Regions from separate parts of the Cryobacterium sp. 10I1 genome, predicted to be linked through region 1. Evidence: predicted binding sites of a transcription regulator. Region 1 holds the regulator's gene; the other holds the start of a gene.
What was found. Region 1 encodes HrcA, which represses chaperone genes, less so after heat shock. Its sites were predicted from a motif close to TTNGCACTCGNNNNNNNCGAGTGCNAA; they were not measured.
Positions count from the first base shown of each region.

Region 2: groES (co-chaperone GroES) is a predicted target of HrcA. The motif match lies at 4,829-4,855, and genes of this name have one in related genera.

Region 1 is NZ_JASJVF010000012.1:20,922-28,886, forward strand. It holds gene ybeY (rRNA maturation RNase YbeY) at 1-112, opposite strand, end outside; gene QN345_RS02605 (PhoH family protein) at 109-1,125, opposite strand; gene QN345_RS02610 (HIT domain-containing protein) at 1,226-1,615, opposite strand; gene QN345_RS02615 (16S rRNA (uracil(1498)-N(3))-methyltransferase) at 1,640-2,413, opposite strand; gene dnaJ (molecular chaperone DnaJ) at 2,418-3,530, opposite strand; gene hrcA (heat-inducible transcriptional repressor HrcA) at 3,593-4,606, opposite strand; gene QN345_RS02630 (DUF4870 domain-containing protein) at 4,774-5,196, shown strand; gene QN345_RS02635 (DUF4870 domain-containing protein) at 5,278-5,646, shown strand; gene hemW (radical SAM family heme chaperone HemW) at 5,658-6,884, opposite strand; gene QN345_RS02645 (DUF1990 family protein) at 6,887-7,534, opposite strand; partial or broken gene lepA (translation elongation factor 4) at 7,539-7,965, opposite strand, start outside.
Region 2 is NZ_JASJVF010000122.1:1,144-9,683, forward strand. It holds gene tsaB (tRNA (adenosine(37)-N6)-threonylcarbamoyltransferase complex dimerization subunit type 1 TsaB) at 1-169, shown strand, start outside; gene rimI (ribosomal protein S18-alanine N-acetyltransferase) at 170-709, shown strand; gene tsaD (tRNA (adenosine(37)-N6)-threonylcarbamoyltransferase complex transferase subunit TsaD) at 706-1,773, shown strand; gene QN345_RS11465 (DUF4190 domain-containing protein) at 1,917-2,393, shown strand; gene QN345_RS11470 (hypothetical protein) at 2,479-3,060, shown strand; gene QN345_RS11475 (hypothetical protein) at 3,112-3,519, shown strand; gene QN345_RS11480 (class I SAM-dependent methyltransferase) at 3,566-4,780, opposite strand; gene groES (co-chaperone GroES) at 4,931-5,227, shown strand; gene rarD (EamA family transporter RarD) at 5,389-6,318, shown strand; gene QN345_RS11495 (hypothetical protein) at 6,362-7,123, shown strand; gene QN345_RS11500 (ABC transporter substrate-binding protein) at 7,310-8,540, shown strand, end outside.

The DNA.
Region 1 (7,965 bases):
CGAGATCGGCGTCGGCGTGCACGTGCATGGTGTCGAGGGCGAAGGCCGCGAGGCGCTGGAGCGCGACCTCGTCGACCGGGATGTCGGATTCGTTGTTGATTTCAATGCTCATGAGGGTCTCCGTTTCGGAAAGCGGTCGCGGATGCCGCCGGGTCGTTCTGGGCCGCGCTTGACGAACTCGTGGGCCTGTTCGCTTTCGATGCGCTGCGCCTGCCTGAGTGCGTCGTATTCGGTCCACGCGTCGACGATCCTGCCGACGAGGGAATGGCGTACGACATCCGCGCTCGTCAGGCGCACGAAGCGGATGTCGTCGACCGTGTCGAGCACCCGGGTCACCAGGCGCAGCCCGCTCGTGCCTGCGGGCAGGTCGATCTGGGTGACGTCGCCGGTGACGACCATCTTCGACCCGAAGCCGAGCCGGGTGAGGAACATCTTCATCTGTTCCGGCGTGGTGTTCTGCGCCTCGTCGAGGACGACGAAGGAGTTGTTCAGGGTGCGGCCGCGCATGTAGGCGAGCGGGGCGACCTCGATCGTGCCGGCCGCGAGCAGTTTCGGCAGGAGTTCCGGCTCCATCATCTCGCCGAGCGCGTCGTAGAGCGGACGCAGGTAGGGGTCGATCTTGTCGGTCAGGGTGCCGGGCAGGAAGCCGAGGCGTTCCCCCGCTTCGACGGCCGGACGGGTGAGGATGATCCGGTCGACCTCCTTGCGCTGCAGGGCCTGGACAGCCTTCGCCATCGCGAGGTAGGTCTTGCCGGTTCCGGCGGGGCCGATCCCGAAAACGATCGTGTCGGTGTCGATGGCATCGACGTATTCCTTCTGGCCGATCGTCTTCGCGCGGATGCTCTTGCCCCGTGAGGTGAGGATCGGCGGCCCGAGGCGAACGGAGGGGCTCGAGGTGCTGTCCTCGCCGAGCATGCGGGCGCTCGACTCGACCTCGGCCGGCGCGAGGTCACGGCCCTCGCGGATCATCACGAGCAATTCTTCGATCAGACGGCGGGCGGCGGCGACCTGGCTCGGCTCACCGGAGAGCGTCATCTCGTTGCCGCGGACGTGCACGCTGACCGCGGGGTGTTCCTTCTCGATCGCGCCGAGCAGCCGGTCCTGCGCGCCGAGGAGGCGCACCATGGCGACCCCGTCGATGAGGATCCGGGTCTCGACCGTCGTTTCGGACGGGAGCGCACCGGAGGGCAGGGACGGCACGGACTTCTCTGACGGCTCAGACAGCTCAGACGGAACCAAGTGTTCCCTCCCCGAGCGAGCCGGTCGCCCCGTCCTCCGACGGTTTCAGGGCGAGCACGTGGGCGTGGACGTGGAACACGGTTTGTCCGGCGGCGGCGCCGGTATTGAAGACGAGGCGGAACTGGCCGTCGGAAAGCTCGGTGGCGACCCGCCCGGCGACGGCGACGAGCTCGGCAAGGAGTCCGGGGTCGCCGGCGGCGAGTTCGACGACGTTGCGGTACGCCTCCGTCTTGGTCGTGACGACGATGTGCACGGGGGCCTGCGGGTTGATGTCGACGAATGCGATGATGCGTTCGGTCTCGGCGACGATGGTCGCGGGGATGTCGCGCGCGACGATGCGGCTGAAGACGGAGGGTTCTGCGCCGGTTTCTGACATGGTCCTATCTTAACCTGCCGGGGGTCACCACCGGTCGAGGGCGGCGTTGAGCACGGCGAGGGCGGCGGGCCCGGCCGTCGACGTGCGCAGCACGGTGTCGCCGAGGCGCACCCGCACGGCCCCGGCGGCTTCGAGCATCTCGAGTTCCGAGGCGGCGATGCCACCCTCCGGACCGACGACGAGCACGATGTCCCGCGCCGCGGTTGCCTGGGAATCGGCCGCGTCGGCCGCGTCGTCAATCGACGGCAACCGGGTCAGCCGGATGTCGGCGGTGGGCTCGAGGAGCAGCATCCGCGTGCCCCGCGCCAGCACGGCGAGTTGTTTGGTGCTCGTGAGGTCTGCGACCTCGGGAAGCCAGGGCCGGATCGATTGCTTGGACGCCTCGCGTACGATGGCGCGCCAACGCTCCCGTCCCTTGGCGACCTTCTGGCCCTCCCAGCGCGTCACCGAGCGGGCGGCCGCCCACGGAACGACGCCGTCGACGCCGAGTTCGGTCGCGGCCTGCACCGCCATCTCGTCGCGGTCGCCCTTGGCGAGTGCCTGAACAAGGCGGATGCGCGGGCTCGGCCTCGCGATGTTCCGCGCGCTGTCGACCCGCAGGACCAGCCGTCCGGTCTCCGCTTCCTCGACGGTCGTCTCCAGGAGCAGGCCGGACCCGTTCCCGGCGAGCAGGTGCTCCCCCGGCCGGACCCGGCTCACGGTGACCGCGTGCCTGGCCTCGGCACCGGTGATGGTCGCGACGGCTCCGACGGGGCAGTCCTCCGCGCGGAGGGACTCGTCGATGAAGAAGTGCGCCATCCGGTTAGACGCGGAACCGGTCGCGGAGCTTCGCGAAGAGTCCCTGCTGCACCGCACTGAGCGCGGGAGCCGGGGACTTGTGCTTCGCGGCGAACTGTTCGATCAGTTCCCTCTCCTTGTGGTCGAGCTTGGTCGGCGTCACGACGTGGATCCCGACCTTGAGGTCGCCGCGGCCATTGCCGCGGAGGCGCGAGACTCCGCGGTCCTTGACCGTGATGACTTCGGAGCCCTGCACTCCGGCACGGATCTCGACGGTGATGTCGCCGTCGAGGGCCTTGACCGTCGTGGTCGTGCCGAGGATCGCATCCGTCATGGGCACGTCGAGGGTGCAGAGCAGGTCGTCACCGTCGCGGCTGAACACGTCGTGGTGGCGGACCTTCATTTCGAGGTACAGGTCGCCGTTGGGGCCGCCGGCAGGTCCGGCCTCTCCGCTCCCGGGCATCTGCAGGCGCAGGCCCGTGTCGACGCCGGCGGGGATGTCGACCGGAACAGTGCGGCGGGCGCGGACACGGCCCTGGCCCTGGCAGGTCACGCACGGGGTTGCGATGATCGTGCCGAAACCGCGGCAGGAGCCGCAGGGGCTCGAGGTCATCACATTGCCCAGCAGGGAGCGCACGGCGCGCTGGATGTTGCCGGTGCCGTGGCAGATGTCGCACGTGACAGGGGCGGTCCCCGGCTGGCAGCAGGTTCCGCTGCAGGTCGCGCAGACGATGGCCGTGTCGACCTCGAGGTCGCGGTGGGTTCCGAAAATGATCTCGTCGAGGTCGAGTTCGACCCTGATCAGGGCGTCCTGGCCGCGTTCGCGGCGAGACCTCGGTCCACGGCTGCCGCCGCCCCCTCCGAAGAAGGTCTCGAAGATGTCGCCGAAGTTGCCGAAGTTGCCGTCGAACCCGGCGTTTCCGCCCGTACGGCCGTTGCCGCCGTGGTCGTAGTTGTCGCGCTGCTTCGGGTCGCTCAGCACGTCGTAGGCGTGGGTGACGTGCTTGAACCGCTCAGACGCATCCGCGCCGGGGTTCACGTCGGGGTGGAGCTGGCGGGCGAGGCGACGGTACGCCTTCTTGATTTCGTCGGTGGAGGCATCGCGTGCGACGCCGAGTACTTCGTAATGGTCAGCCAAAGCTGGCTCTCCTAGGTCTGTTTTCGTAGGTGTGCGGCGTGGGGGCTGGTCGAGGGACTCGCCTATTCGAGCAGGCGGGACAGGTAGCGGGCGACGGCACGGACGGCCGCCATGTTGTTCGAGTAGTCCATCCGGGTGGGGCCCAGGACGCCGAGGCGGGCAAGGTCTCCACCCTGCGAGCTGTAGCCGCTGGTCAGCACGCTGGTCTCGGAGAGTCCGAATGGCGCGTTCTCCCTGCCGATACTCACCGACACCCCATGCTGGTCTGTCGCCATCTCGCCGAAGAGGCGCAGCAGGACGACCTGCTCCTCGATGGCCTCGAGCACCGGATAGATGCTCCCGGTGAAGTCTTCCTCCGTGCGCACGAGGTTCGCGGCGCCGGCCATCACCAGCCGCTCCTGCCGGTTCGCACCGACCTGGTCGCGAAGGGTGAGGGTGACCAGGGAGACAACGTCCGGTTGCTCGCCGGCCAGGTCGGCGGCATCCGTGAGCGCGATCGCTGCTGCGCTCATGCTGAGGCCGACCACGGCGGCGTTGAGGCGGGCGCGGAGGCGGACCAGCAGCTGCTCCTCGAGCGGCCGGGGCAGCTCGATCACGCGTTGCTCGACCCGGCCGGCATCCGTGATCAGCACGGACAGGAGCCGGGTCTCCGAGAGCGCCACGAGCTCGATGTGGCGCACCCTCGCACGAGACAGCGAGGGGTACTGCACGAGCGCGACCTGGTGGGTGAGCTGGGAGAGCAACCGGACGCTGCGGGCGAGAACCTCGTCGAGGTCTGCGGACTGCCCGAGGAACGTCTCGATGGCCTGGCGCTGCGCTGCGGAGAGCGGGCGCAGATCGGCGAGGTGATCGACGAAGAGCCGGTACCCCTTGTCGGTCGGGATCCGCCCTGAGGAGGTGTGCGGGGCGATGATGAGCTCCTCCTCCTCGAGGAGAGCCATGTCATTGCGAATGGTCGCCGCCGACACTCCGAAGGAATGCCGGTCAACGATGGTTTTTGACCCGACGGGCTCGCGCGAGGCGACGTAGTCTTGAACAATGACCCGCAGAACTTCGAGGCTGCGATCCGAAACCATGACTGAATCGCCTCCTTTCCGGGTGACTGGGTGCCGGCGACTTTGGCACTCACGGCGTTTGACTGCCAATCATATCGCGACACACGGGGACACCCCCATTGCTAGCGGATGATTGGGCGCAGTACCTTGAGTCTTGTAACGGTCCTCCATCCGCACGGAAAGGCACGATGATGAGCAATTCAACCGGTAACAACGGCGAAGATCCGAACCTGGGCCAGCGCCCCCCGCAGCAGCCATACCAGCCGGCAGCACCCACACCCGTTGCCGCTGCTCCCCTCACCGAGACCGAGGACCGCCAGTGGGCGTCCTTCGCGCACCTCGGCGGCATCATCGGCCCGCTCCCCTCCCTGATCATCTGGCTCGTGTTCAAGGATCGCGGTCGCTTCACCGCCCAGGAAGGCAAGGAAGCCCTGAACTTCCAGATCACGATCGCCATCCTCTACGTGATCGGCTCGATCCTCCCGTTCGTCGGTGCCCTGATCATCTTCGCCGCCTGGGTCGTGGCGATCATCTTCTCGATCCTCGGGTTCCTGAAGGCGAAGGACGGCCAGGCCTACCGCTACCCCTTCGCCCTGCGTCTCATCAAGTAGCGCGGCGACCGGCGGAACCTCACACCACCCGGAGTATCTCGCGGGACCAGCACAACCAGATAACGCGTACAAGGAGCCCGAATGTCCACACCACCCCCCGCCAATTCCTACCAGCCCGTTACGCCGATGAACCCGTCGGACGAACGCTTGTGGGCCACCCTGATCCACGTGGGCGGAATCCTCTTCGAGTTCGTGCCCGCGCTCATCGGTTACCTCGTGCTCAAGGACCGCGGCCCGTTCATCCGCGCGCACGCGGCGACGGCGCTCAACTTCCAGATCACCCTGGCCATCGCCTATGTGGTCAGCGGAGTGCTGACGCTGGCGCTGGTCGGGTTCCTGCTGCTGCCCGCCGTCTGGGTCTTGAGCGTCGTCTTCAGCATCATCGCGGCCCTCGCGGCCAACAAGGGCGAGTACTACACCTACCCGCTCACCATCAAGTTCGTCAGCTAGACCGCAGCACCTTAATCCGCGAGAAGCCGCCGTACGACGGCGTCCGCGAGAAGCCGTCCTCTCCTGGTCAGTTCGACCGTCCCGGAGAGGGCGGCTTTCGCGTTGACGAGTTCATCGGCGATGAGACCGGCGACCTCGCGGCGACCGAGCGGCGAGAGCGAGTCGATCCGGATGCCCTCCCGGATGCGGGTGAGCAGGAGGACCCGCTCCACCTCGCGGGTCGTGTCGTCGAGGGTCTCGCGCCCTGCGGCAGGTGAGTCCCCGGCGAGGATCCGGTCGGCGTATGCGGAGGGGTGCTTGACGTTCCACCACCGCACGCCGCCGACGTGGCTGTGCGCACCGGGTCCGACCCCCCACCAGTCCTGGCTGCGCCAGTATGCGAGGTTGTGCCTGGACCGGTGCGCGGCATCCGTCGCCCAGTTGCTGACCTCGTACCAGCCGTAGCCGGCCGCGTCGAGGAGTTCGTCGGCGAGTTCGTAGAACTCGGCCTGGGTGTCCTCGTCGACGGGGGCGAGTTCGCCTCGGCGGATCTGCCTTGCGAGCTTCGTGCCGTCCTCGACGATGAGCGAATACGCGCTGATGTGGTTCGGGGACAGGCCGATGGCCTGCTCGAGGCTCGCGCGCCAGTCGGCACGGGTCTCCCCCGGCGTGCCGTAGATGAGGTCGAGACTGACGTCGAGCCCGGCATCGCGGGCCCACCCGGTGACGAGCGGGATGCGCTCCGGGTCGTGGGTGCGCTCGAGGGTCGCGAGCACCCGGGGCACGGCGGACTGCATGCCGAAGGAGACCCTGGTGAAGCCTGCGGCGGCGAGAGTGTCGAGGTAGGCGGCGTCGACGGAGTCCGGGTTGGCTTCCGTGGTCACCTCGGCGCCGTCCGCGAGGCCCCAGGTGTCGCGGACGGAGTCGAGCATCCGGACCAGGTCCACAGCGGGCAGGAGTGTGGGGGTGCCGCCGCCGAAGAACACCGTCGCGGCTTCCCGGTCCGGAACCCCGGAGTCGCGGAGGATGCGCCCTGCGGACTCGACCTCGGCGAAGGCCTGGCCCGCGTAGTCGTGCTGGGACGCTCCGCGCAGCTCGGTCGCGGTGTAGGTGTTGAAGTCGCAGTAGCCGCAGCGCACCCGGCAGAACGGCACATGCAGGTACACGCCGAAGTCGCGCTCGGATGCCCCGACGGCGGCGGATGCCGGGAGCAGGCCGTCGCGCGGTGCCGGATCGCCGAGGGGAAGGGCGCTGCCCATCGTCAGACCGCGCCGACCGGGTGCAGGGCGCGCAGGTAGCGGGCGGTGTACTTGGCCTGCTGCATGCGGACGATCGGCCAGGCGAGCCGGTAGTACCAGGTGCTCGGACGTGAGAAGGCCCGGATCGTCAGCCAGACGGAGTCATCGGCCTGTCGGTCGACGATGAACGCCTCCTCGCCGCTCGCGGGGTGGCCGTCAAGGGTGCCGTAGCCGAAACCGATGCGGTCCGTCTCGTCGATGACGTAGACGACACGTACGGGCGAGTCGACGGTGAACGGGCCCACTGCCACCGAGAGGCGCGCGGACATGCCGTTGACGATGTACGGGGTGCCGTCGTCGGCGAACGTCGCCTCGTCGACCGGGTGCTCCTGGTTCACCGAGGGGGTGCCGTCGGCGTTGAACACGATCCCGGAGTACTGGACGCCGGTGCTCTGCTGGAGGTCGGTGACGGTCATGCCACTGCCGAGCTGCACGCCCCAGGTCATCAGGAGCGCGGCAGCGGTCCGGAACCGCTCTTCACCGCTGCCGAGGCGAACGGTGCGTTCGAGCGGCCGGTAACCGCGCGGCGGGTACCGGAGCAGATCGGGGGCGAGGGTGCCGCCGATCGCCGCATAGGTCACGGCCGCGTCGGTGAAGGTGGAACGCCGCATCCGCCTACTTCTTCTCTTTCTTGGCCGGCTCGTCCCCCGAGAGCGCGGCGATGAAGGCCTCCTGCGGCACCTCGACGCGGCCGACCATCTTCATGCGCTTCTTGCCCTCTTTCTGCTTCTCGAGCAGCTTGCGCTTGCGGGAGATGTCGCCGCCGTAGCACTTGGCGAGGACGTCCTTGCGGATGGCGCTGATCGATTCGCGGGCAATGATGCGGGCTCCGATCGCGGCCTGGATCGGAACGTCGAACTGCTGCCGTGGGATGAGTTTCCGCAGCCGCCCGGTCATCAGCACGCCGTAGTCGTATGCCTTGTCGCGGTGCACGATGGCGCTGAACGCGTCCACCTGCTCGCCCTGCAGCAGGATGTCGACCTTGACCAGGTCTGCCTCCTGCGAGCCGATCGGTTCGTAGTCGAGCGAGGCGTACCCGGCG
Region 2 (8,540 bases), on a different contig from region 1:
GGTCTACGCGGGCCTGGTCCGCGCGGACGCCGTGACCGTTCCGGCCGCCGACCTCGGCAGGGTCGCCGAACTGCTGCTGGCCAACGACCGTGCCTTCGCGACCGACGCCGCCTTCTACCTTCGATCGCCCGACGTCACCCTCTCCAACGGTCCGAAACGGGTGAGCTGAGTGACCTGGCAGCTGCGCCGCGCCCACGCGGGCGACCTCGACGGCATCATGGCCCTCGAGACCCGCCTCTTCGAGAACGACGCCTGGTCCGCGGAGGGCATGCTCCGGGACGTGACCGACCCGGACTGCTACTACCTCGTCGCGGTCCCGCCGGACGAACCCGACCGCATCGAGGCATACGCGGGGCTGCTCGCGCCGCGCGGGGCGCTCGAGGGCGACATCCAGACCATTGCCGTCACCGAGACGGCCCGCCGGCACGGTCTCGGCGGCACCCTCGTGCAGAGCCTCGTCACCGAGGCCCGCAAGCGAGGCATCCGCGAGGTGTTCCTCGAGGTCCGCGCCGACAACCCCGGCGCCCAGCGGGTCTACCTCCGGCTCGGCTTCGAGGAGATCGGTGTGCGCCGCGGCTACTACCAGCCGGACAACGTCGACGCGCTCGTGATGCGACTCGCAGTGCCGCCCGCGGAGGCGGCGCTCGCCGCGCCCGACCCGGTGCAGTCCCCGACCGACCCGACGGATGCCGCGGAGGCGACCGAATGAACCGCGACAACCCCCTGGTGCTCGGCATCGAAACCTCCTGTGACGAAACCGGCATCGGGATCGTCCGCGGAAGCCGGCTGCTCTCCAACACGATCGCCTCATCGATGGATGAGCACGCCCGGTACGGCGGCGTCGTACCCGAGGTCGCGGCGCGCGCCCACCTCGAGGAGCTCGTCCCGATGATCCGGGCGGCGACCGAGGACGCGGGCATCCGCCTCGAGGACGTCGACGCGATCGCCGTCACCTACGGCCCCGGCCTGTCCGGCGCGCTCATGGTCGGCGTCGGCGCCGCGAAAGCACTCGCGATCGCCCTCGGCAAGCCGATCTACGCGGTCAACCACCTCGTCGGCCACGTCGGTGCCGACGTACTCCAGACCGACGCCGATCCGGGCACGGAGCCCCTCGAATACCCGACGATCGCCCTCCTCGTCTCCGGAGGGCACACCTCGCTCCTCCTCGTGCGCGACCTCGTGTCCGACGTCGAACTGCTCGGCGAGACCATCGACGACGCGGCGGGGGAGGCCTTCGACAAGGTCGCCCGCATCCTCGGCCTGCCATACCCCGGCGGCCCGCAGATCGACCGCGTCGCGCTCGGCGGCGATCCGGCGTACATCCGCTTCCCCCGCGGCCTCAGCCATCACAAGGACATGGAACACCACCGCTACGATTTCTCCTTCTCCGGGCTGAAGACCTCGGTCGCCCGCTGGGTCGAGCAGACCCGCGACGCGGGGGAGACCGTGCCGCTCGCGGACGTCGCGGCGAGCTTCCGCGAGGCCGTCATCGACATCCTGCTCACCAAGGCCGTCGCCGCGTGCACAGACCTCGGGGTGCCGCGACTTCTCCTCGGCGGCGGGGTGATCGCGAACGCGCGGCTCCGCGAGCTCGCCGTCGAGCGAACGGATGCAGCAGGCATCGCCCTGCGCATCCCGCCGCTTTCGCTGTGCACCGACAACGGCGCCATGATCGCCGCGCTCGGCGCCCAGCTGATCATCGCGGGTCACGAGCCGTCCACCCTCGACTTCGGTGCGGATTCAACGCTCCCTGCTTCCGTCATCCAGGGCTGAAAACCGCGTCCCATCTCCGGTTCCTATGCATCCGCGATACGCTGGACGCAACAGACATGGCGCGTCATGGGCGTTGACACCCGTTCAATGAGGGTGCAACTATGGCACCGCCAGCTGATCGAAGCCCAAAGGAGCCGTTAGTCATGACCGACCCGAACCAGCCTCCGGTAACCCCGCCCCCGGTGAACCAGCCCCCGATCTACCAGGCGCCCGCCGCGCCCGAATACCAGGCACCCGCCGCGCCGGCGTACCAGGCACCTGCCGCCCCTGCGTATGGCGCACCGGACACGTACGGTCAGCAGCAGTACGGCCAGCAGCAGCAGCAGTACGGCCAGCCGCAGGCGTACGGCCAGCAGGCCTACGGCCAGCCCCTCGCCCAGGACAAGTACAACGTCCTCGCGATCGTGTCGCTCGTGTCGGCGTTCTTCGTCTCTCTCGCCGCGATCATCACCGGCCACATCGCCCTCAGCCAGATCAAGAAGACCGGAGAAAAGGGCCGCGGGCTCGCCATCGCCGGCCTCGTTCTCGGCTACCTGGGCATTGTCGCCGGCATCATCGGCGCGATCCTCTTCATCGTGCTGATCAGCACGGCCTCGACCAACGGGTACTCCAGCTACTGACCCACTGGATCGTCCCTGCCGGCCTGTCGTCACGACTGACCTGCCATCACCGTTGACCCGTCAATGAAGTGGAAAGGAACAGCTCATGAGTGATCTGAACGCCCCTGGTGCCTCGGGAATCCCTCCGGTTCCCGAGGTTCCGCAGGTGCCCGACGTGCCGCACGTGCCCGAGGTTCCCGAGGTCCCGCAGATTCCGCGCGGCGAGTCCACCGTGGCCGCTGCAGGGCCGCCCGGAACGCAGCCCGTGGCATCCGGCGGCGATGGGTTCGCCGGTCCGCCGTTCACGGATCCTCCGACCGCCGGTCCAGCGCCCGGCGGTCCTGCCTCCGCCGGACCGCCGTCGCCCGGTTACGGGTATCCGTACCCGCCCGCCCCGGGGACGCAGGCTCCGACCCGCCAGCCGCTGCTCAGCATCCTCTCGCTTGTCGCAGGTGTCGTCGGACTGCTGGGCCTCCCGATCGCCTTCATCCCCTTCGTCGGCGGGGTGCTCACCCTGCTGCTGCCGGCCGCGGCCATCGTGCTCGGGGCGCTCGGTCGCACGAAGGAACCGCGCGCACGTGCCCTGTGGCTCACCGGCCTGATCACGGGCATCGTCGGCGTCGCCCTTTCCCTGCTGAGCATCGTCGTCTGGATCATCGTCTTCGCAAGCATGCCGAGTACCTACTAATATCGCTGAGAGCCCGTTCCCCGGGCGAAGTGAACGGACCGGGAGGCCGCAGTGACGGATGCACGACGTCCCACCGCCGGTGACGACCTCCGCTTCGAACTGACGCGCCCGCCGGAGGAGGTCACCGGCGAACTCGACTACGCGTCGACCGTCACCGCTCCCACCGAATGGGTGCCGTACGTCTACACCGAGTCCGAGCTGCGCGCCCTTGCGCGCAGGCGCGCCCGCTCTCTCGCCTCTCTCTTCTTCGGCGCCGTCGGCCTCGCCGGCGCCGTCTTCGTGGTCTGGACCGCGCCGCTCTCGCTCGCGGCCGTCGTGCTCGCCGTCTGGGCGAGCCGCACCGAACGCGCGGCCGTCGCGATCTGGGCCTGGGGCCTCGGCACCGGTCTCGCGGGCCTCGTCATCGCCGCCGGCTGGATCGTGCTGATCAGCCAGGGCATCAGCCCCATCCCGCACTGAGCTCCCGGCGTTGAGTGCCCGGCGCTGGGTGCCCGGCGCTGAGTGCTCAGCGCGGCGGCTGCACCCGCTCCACGAGCAGAGCGAGCCTGTGGCCGCCCGCCCGGGTGAGCACGAGAGTGGCGGACTCGGACCCGTGCAGCTTCAGCCGGGTGCGCAGCACGGCCGGGTCAACGTCCACGCCGCGCTTCTTGATCTCGAGAGTCCCGATCTGACGCTCCTTGAGCGCGAGCCGGAGTTTCTTCTCGTCCACCGGCAGCGACTCGAGCACCCGGAACGCCGTCGCGAACGGGGTCTCGTGCAACGACTCTGAGCTCAGGTATGCGATGCCCTCCCCGAGCATCAGCGCGTCCATGCTGCGGGCCAGGTCGCCGATCAGCCGCGCCCGGATCACGGCGCCATCCGGCTCATACAGGTAGCTCCCGGGCACGCCCGCCTCTCCGGGCACGGTCTCGACATCCGGACTGTCCGCGGCCGCGGTCAGCTCGTGCCGGCCGTCCCTGCCCAGGAGCAGGGCCGAACGGCGGATGCCCTCGCGAGCGAGAACGCCGAACCAGAGTCCCATCTCCACGAGCTTTCCGTCCACGGACACCCACTGCGCTTCCGCGGCGGCGGGAATGGCGTCACGGTCGTGACCCGGACCGAGCTTCACTCCGATCGGCATCCGCTCGCTCAGTCCGAAGACGAAGTCGAGGTTCGGCGAATAATCCTCCGGGCGGGTCAGCCGGGAGGTATTGCTGTGACCGGCCGTACGGCGGGCCGGGTCGAGCCAGGCAGCGTCGAAGCCGGTGAGGTCGAAGGTCTCCGCGTCGCCGTGCACGACGGCGGCATTGTCGAAGGGGGCGAGGTTGTAGCTCGCGACCGTGGCCGTGACCTCGTCCGTGTCCACGGCGGTCACCTGGATGTCGAGCGCGGCGAGGGCCATCGAGTCGCTGCCGATCCCGCTGCCGAGATCGGCGACCCGGTTCAGTCCGGCAGCGGCGAACCGGCCGGCGTGCAGCGCGGCGACGTTCAGGCGGGTGGCCTGTTCGAGACCGGCCTCAGTGAAGAGCATCCGCCCGGCGAAGTCGCCGAACTTGGCCACGGCCTTCGCCCGCAGCCGCGATTGGCCGAGCACCGCGGTCACGAGTCCCTGAGGATGGCCGGCCTTCCGCAGGTCGCTCACCAGCCGAACCACATCGGAGGCGTTGTCCCAGGGCGGAAGCGAGTCCAGCAGGCGCAGCCCCTCGGGGGACAACAGGTCAACAAGCTCGGAGCGTTCCATTGTCCAAACGATATCAAGCCATGGCCGCCGCGCCCGGAACGCCCGAGTCTGGCACTCACGTTGCGTGAGTGCCAGAAGCGCCCTAAACTCGCTGTTAGCACTCTCGCTGTGAGTCTGCCAACCAAGTCTTAGCTAAGAAAGAGGTCAACCGTGTCGGTCTCCATCAAGCCGCTCGAGGATCGCATCGTCATCAAGCAGGTCGACGCCGAGCAGACCACCGCATCAGGTCTGGTCATCCCTGACACTGCCAAGGAAAAGCCCCAGGAGGGCGAAGTTGTCGCCGTCGGCCCCGGCCGCATCGACGACAACGGCAACCGCATCCCGCTCGACATTGCCGTGGGCGACAAGGTCATCTACTCCAAGTACGGCGGAACCGAGGTCAAGTTCGGTGGCGACGACCTCCTCGTCCTCTCCGCACGCGACGTGCTCGCCGTCGTCGTCCGCTAGGGATTCGTTCCAGGCGCCACGCACGACCGCAGTACACGTACGAACAACACAAAATCCCGGATGGCCTGATCATCCGGGATTTTGTGTTGCCAGGTCCGCCCGAGCGCGGCCCGCACCACCCAACACGTCCAGGCAGGGCACGCCCGCGAAGGGGAATCGTTGTGAGCAGGACACGGAGCCAGTCGGCCGAACCGACCAGCGGACTCGCCTTCGCGATCTCCGCGTACGGCCTCTGGGGCCTGCTCCCGCTCTTCTTCCTGCTGCTGCACCCGACGGGACCCTTCGAGGTCGTGGCCTGGCGCGTGCTCTTCTCCCTGGTCTTCTGCCTCGCCCTAATCACCGTCACCCGTGGCTGGCCCGCCCTGCTCACAGTCCTCCGCCGCCCGAAGACGGTCTGGGTGATGGGCCTGGCCGGCCTCCTGATCTTCGTCAACTGGCAGACCTACGTCTTCGCGACGCTGACCGGGCACGTGGTCGAGGCCGCCCTGGGCTACTTCATGAACCCGATCGTCACGGTGCTGCTGGGCGTCTTCGTTCTGCACGAGCGGTTGCGGCGCATCCAGTGGATCGCGGTCGCGATCAGCGCGGCCGCTGTGCTCGTGCTGACGCTCGGCTACGGGGCACTCCCGTGGATCTCGCTCGTCCTCGCCCTGTCCTTCGGGTTCTACGGGCTGATCAAGAAGAACGTCGGACCCGGCGTCGGCGCGCTCACCGGCCTCACCCTCGAGACCGCCTGGCTGATGCCGATCGCGGTCGCGGAACTCCTCATCGTGGGCGCCGTCACCGGGCTCACCTTCGGCACCGTGTCGCCGTGGCACACCGTCGGCCTCGTCTCAACGGGCGTCGTGACGGCCGTCCCGCTGCTGTTCTTCGCAGCCGCCGCCCGCCGCCTGCCGCTCAGCCTGCTCGGCCTCGTGCAGTTCGTCGCACCGGTGCTGCAGTTCCTCGTCGGGGTCTTCATCCTCGGCGAGCCGATGCCGCCGGAGCGCTGGGTCGGCTTCGGGCTCGTCTGGGTCGCGCTCGTGATCCTCACGGCCGACATGGTCGTCACCGGACGCGCCCCGCGGCGAGCATCCCCCGAACCCCTCTGACCGGCGATACGCTCGGAGCATCCCACCTGTGAAAGGACCACGGATGCCCTTTCCAGCTCTGAACGTCACCTCGCGACCCCGGGGGCTCACGTCTGCCGGTCTCGCGCTCACCGTCGTCGCCGCGCTGCTGCTTTCCGGGTGCACCGCAGGGGACGCCCCCGTCGTCGTGACCAGCACTCCGACCGTCGCCGCGACGGTCGCGCCGACCGGCGACGGCACGCTCCTGATCGGCACGCTGTTCCCGATGACCGGGGAAGCGGGAGCCGCAGTGACCGGCGCCGCTCAGGTCGCCGGCACCGAGCTGGCCGCCCGCGAGATCCTTGAGCAGGCCGTGCCCGGCACTCTGCCGATCCAGCTCGTGCATCGGAACTCGACGGGGAACGTCGCGGCCGCGGTTGCCGACCTGGTGGCGCGACACGTTGACCTCGTTCTCTGGGACGCGACGAGTGCGGTGCCCGCTGATGTCACGGCATCCGTCGCCGCAGCGGGCATCGCCCTGCTGCCTCTGAACGACTTCACGAACGGCGGCACTCCGCTCGCAGCAGACGAGGCCTTCGCAGTGCGCCTGCGCACCTCGGACCCCGGGCTCGCCGACACCGCCGGAGGCGGGGAAGCCTTCGACGGGGTGGTGCTCGCGGCCCTCGCCGCGAGGGAGGCAGGCGACGACGGCGGGCCCTCGATCGCCCCGGCGCTCGACCGGGTCAGCCACGGCGACGCGGTGTGCGCATCCTGGGCATCCTGCATCACCGCCCTCGGTGAGAAGAAGCAGATCGCATACCAGGGCGTGACCGGGCGACGCTCCTAGTACAGCACCTCGTCCGACGGCGTCCCCCAGAGCAGGTGCCGGTGGTGTCACGAATCGCTAACGATGTTCTCTTTGCGCGGCAAGAAAACATCCTCGAAACAAAGTGATCCTAGGTTGGAGCCTAATAACGCGAGTGGGCCTCACCCGGAGGCGTACTTACGCGTGCAAGATGAAAGGGTACCCAGGATGATTAAATCCAAGCACGCCCTCCGGACCGCCATCGTGGCGGGAGCAGGCGTCATCGCCGTCATGCTCTCCGGTTGTGCATCCGGCGGCGGTTCAACCGCTACCACGACCTCGGCTGCGGCCGCGTCCTCGTACACCGACGCAGCTTGTGCGAGCGGAGCGTCCACGGACAAGTCGCTGGTCGTCGGCTCGATCCTCCCGATCACCGGTAGCCTCGCCTATCTCAACCCGCCGGAACTCGCCGGCGTCGGCCTCGCCGTCTCCGACATCAACGCCGCCGGCGGCGTCGACGGCAAGGACGCCTGCGTCCTGGCCACCGACTCCGGTGACAGCACGGACCTGACGATCTCGACCGCGTCCGCCCAGAAGCTCATCGCGGCCAAGGTATCCGTCGCGATCGGCGCCGCGTCCTCGAGCGTTTCGCTCAACGTCGTCGACTCCTTCGCCTCCGCCAAGATCGTCCAGATCTCCCCGGCCAACACCTCGGCCAAGCTCAGCGGCTACGGTCCGTTCTACTTCCGTACCGCACCGCCGGACTCGGTCCAGGGTTCCGCGCTCGGCCAGCTCATCACGGGTGACGGCAACGCCAAGGTCGCCTTCCTCGTCTTCAACGACTCCTACGGCACCGGCCTCCGCGACTTCACGCAGGCCAGCGTCGAAGCCTCCGGCGGAACCGTCGTCTATGGCGGCAAGGGCAACGGCCAGGAATTCCCCCCCGGCCAGACCACGTTCTCGTCCGAGGTGACCGCTGCGAAGGCGACCAACCCTGACGCGATCGTCATCCTCGCCTTCGACGAGACCAAGTCGATCATCCCCGAGCTCAAGGCCCAGGGCGTCGACCTCTCCAAGGTCTACCTGTCCGACGGCAACACCGCCGACTACAGCAAGGACTTCGAAGCCGGCACGCTGACCAGCGCACAGGGCACGATCCCCGGCGCATACCCGGCTGATGACTTCAAGGCCAAGCTCGTCTCCTGGTACAAGGACACCCAGAACGCAGCTCTCGGAGACTTCTCCTACGCTCCTGAGGCCTACGACGCGACCACCCTCTCCGCCCTCGCGGCGCTGAAGGCCAAGTCCACCGTCTCCGCCGACATCCAGGCGCAGCTCGCGGCCGTTTCCGGCGCGAGTGGCAAGGGCACCAAGTGCAAGAGCTACGCCGAGTGTGCACCGCTTGTCACCGCCGGAACGGACATCCAGTACGTCGGACAGTCCGGCGTCGGCCCGTTCA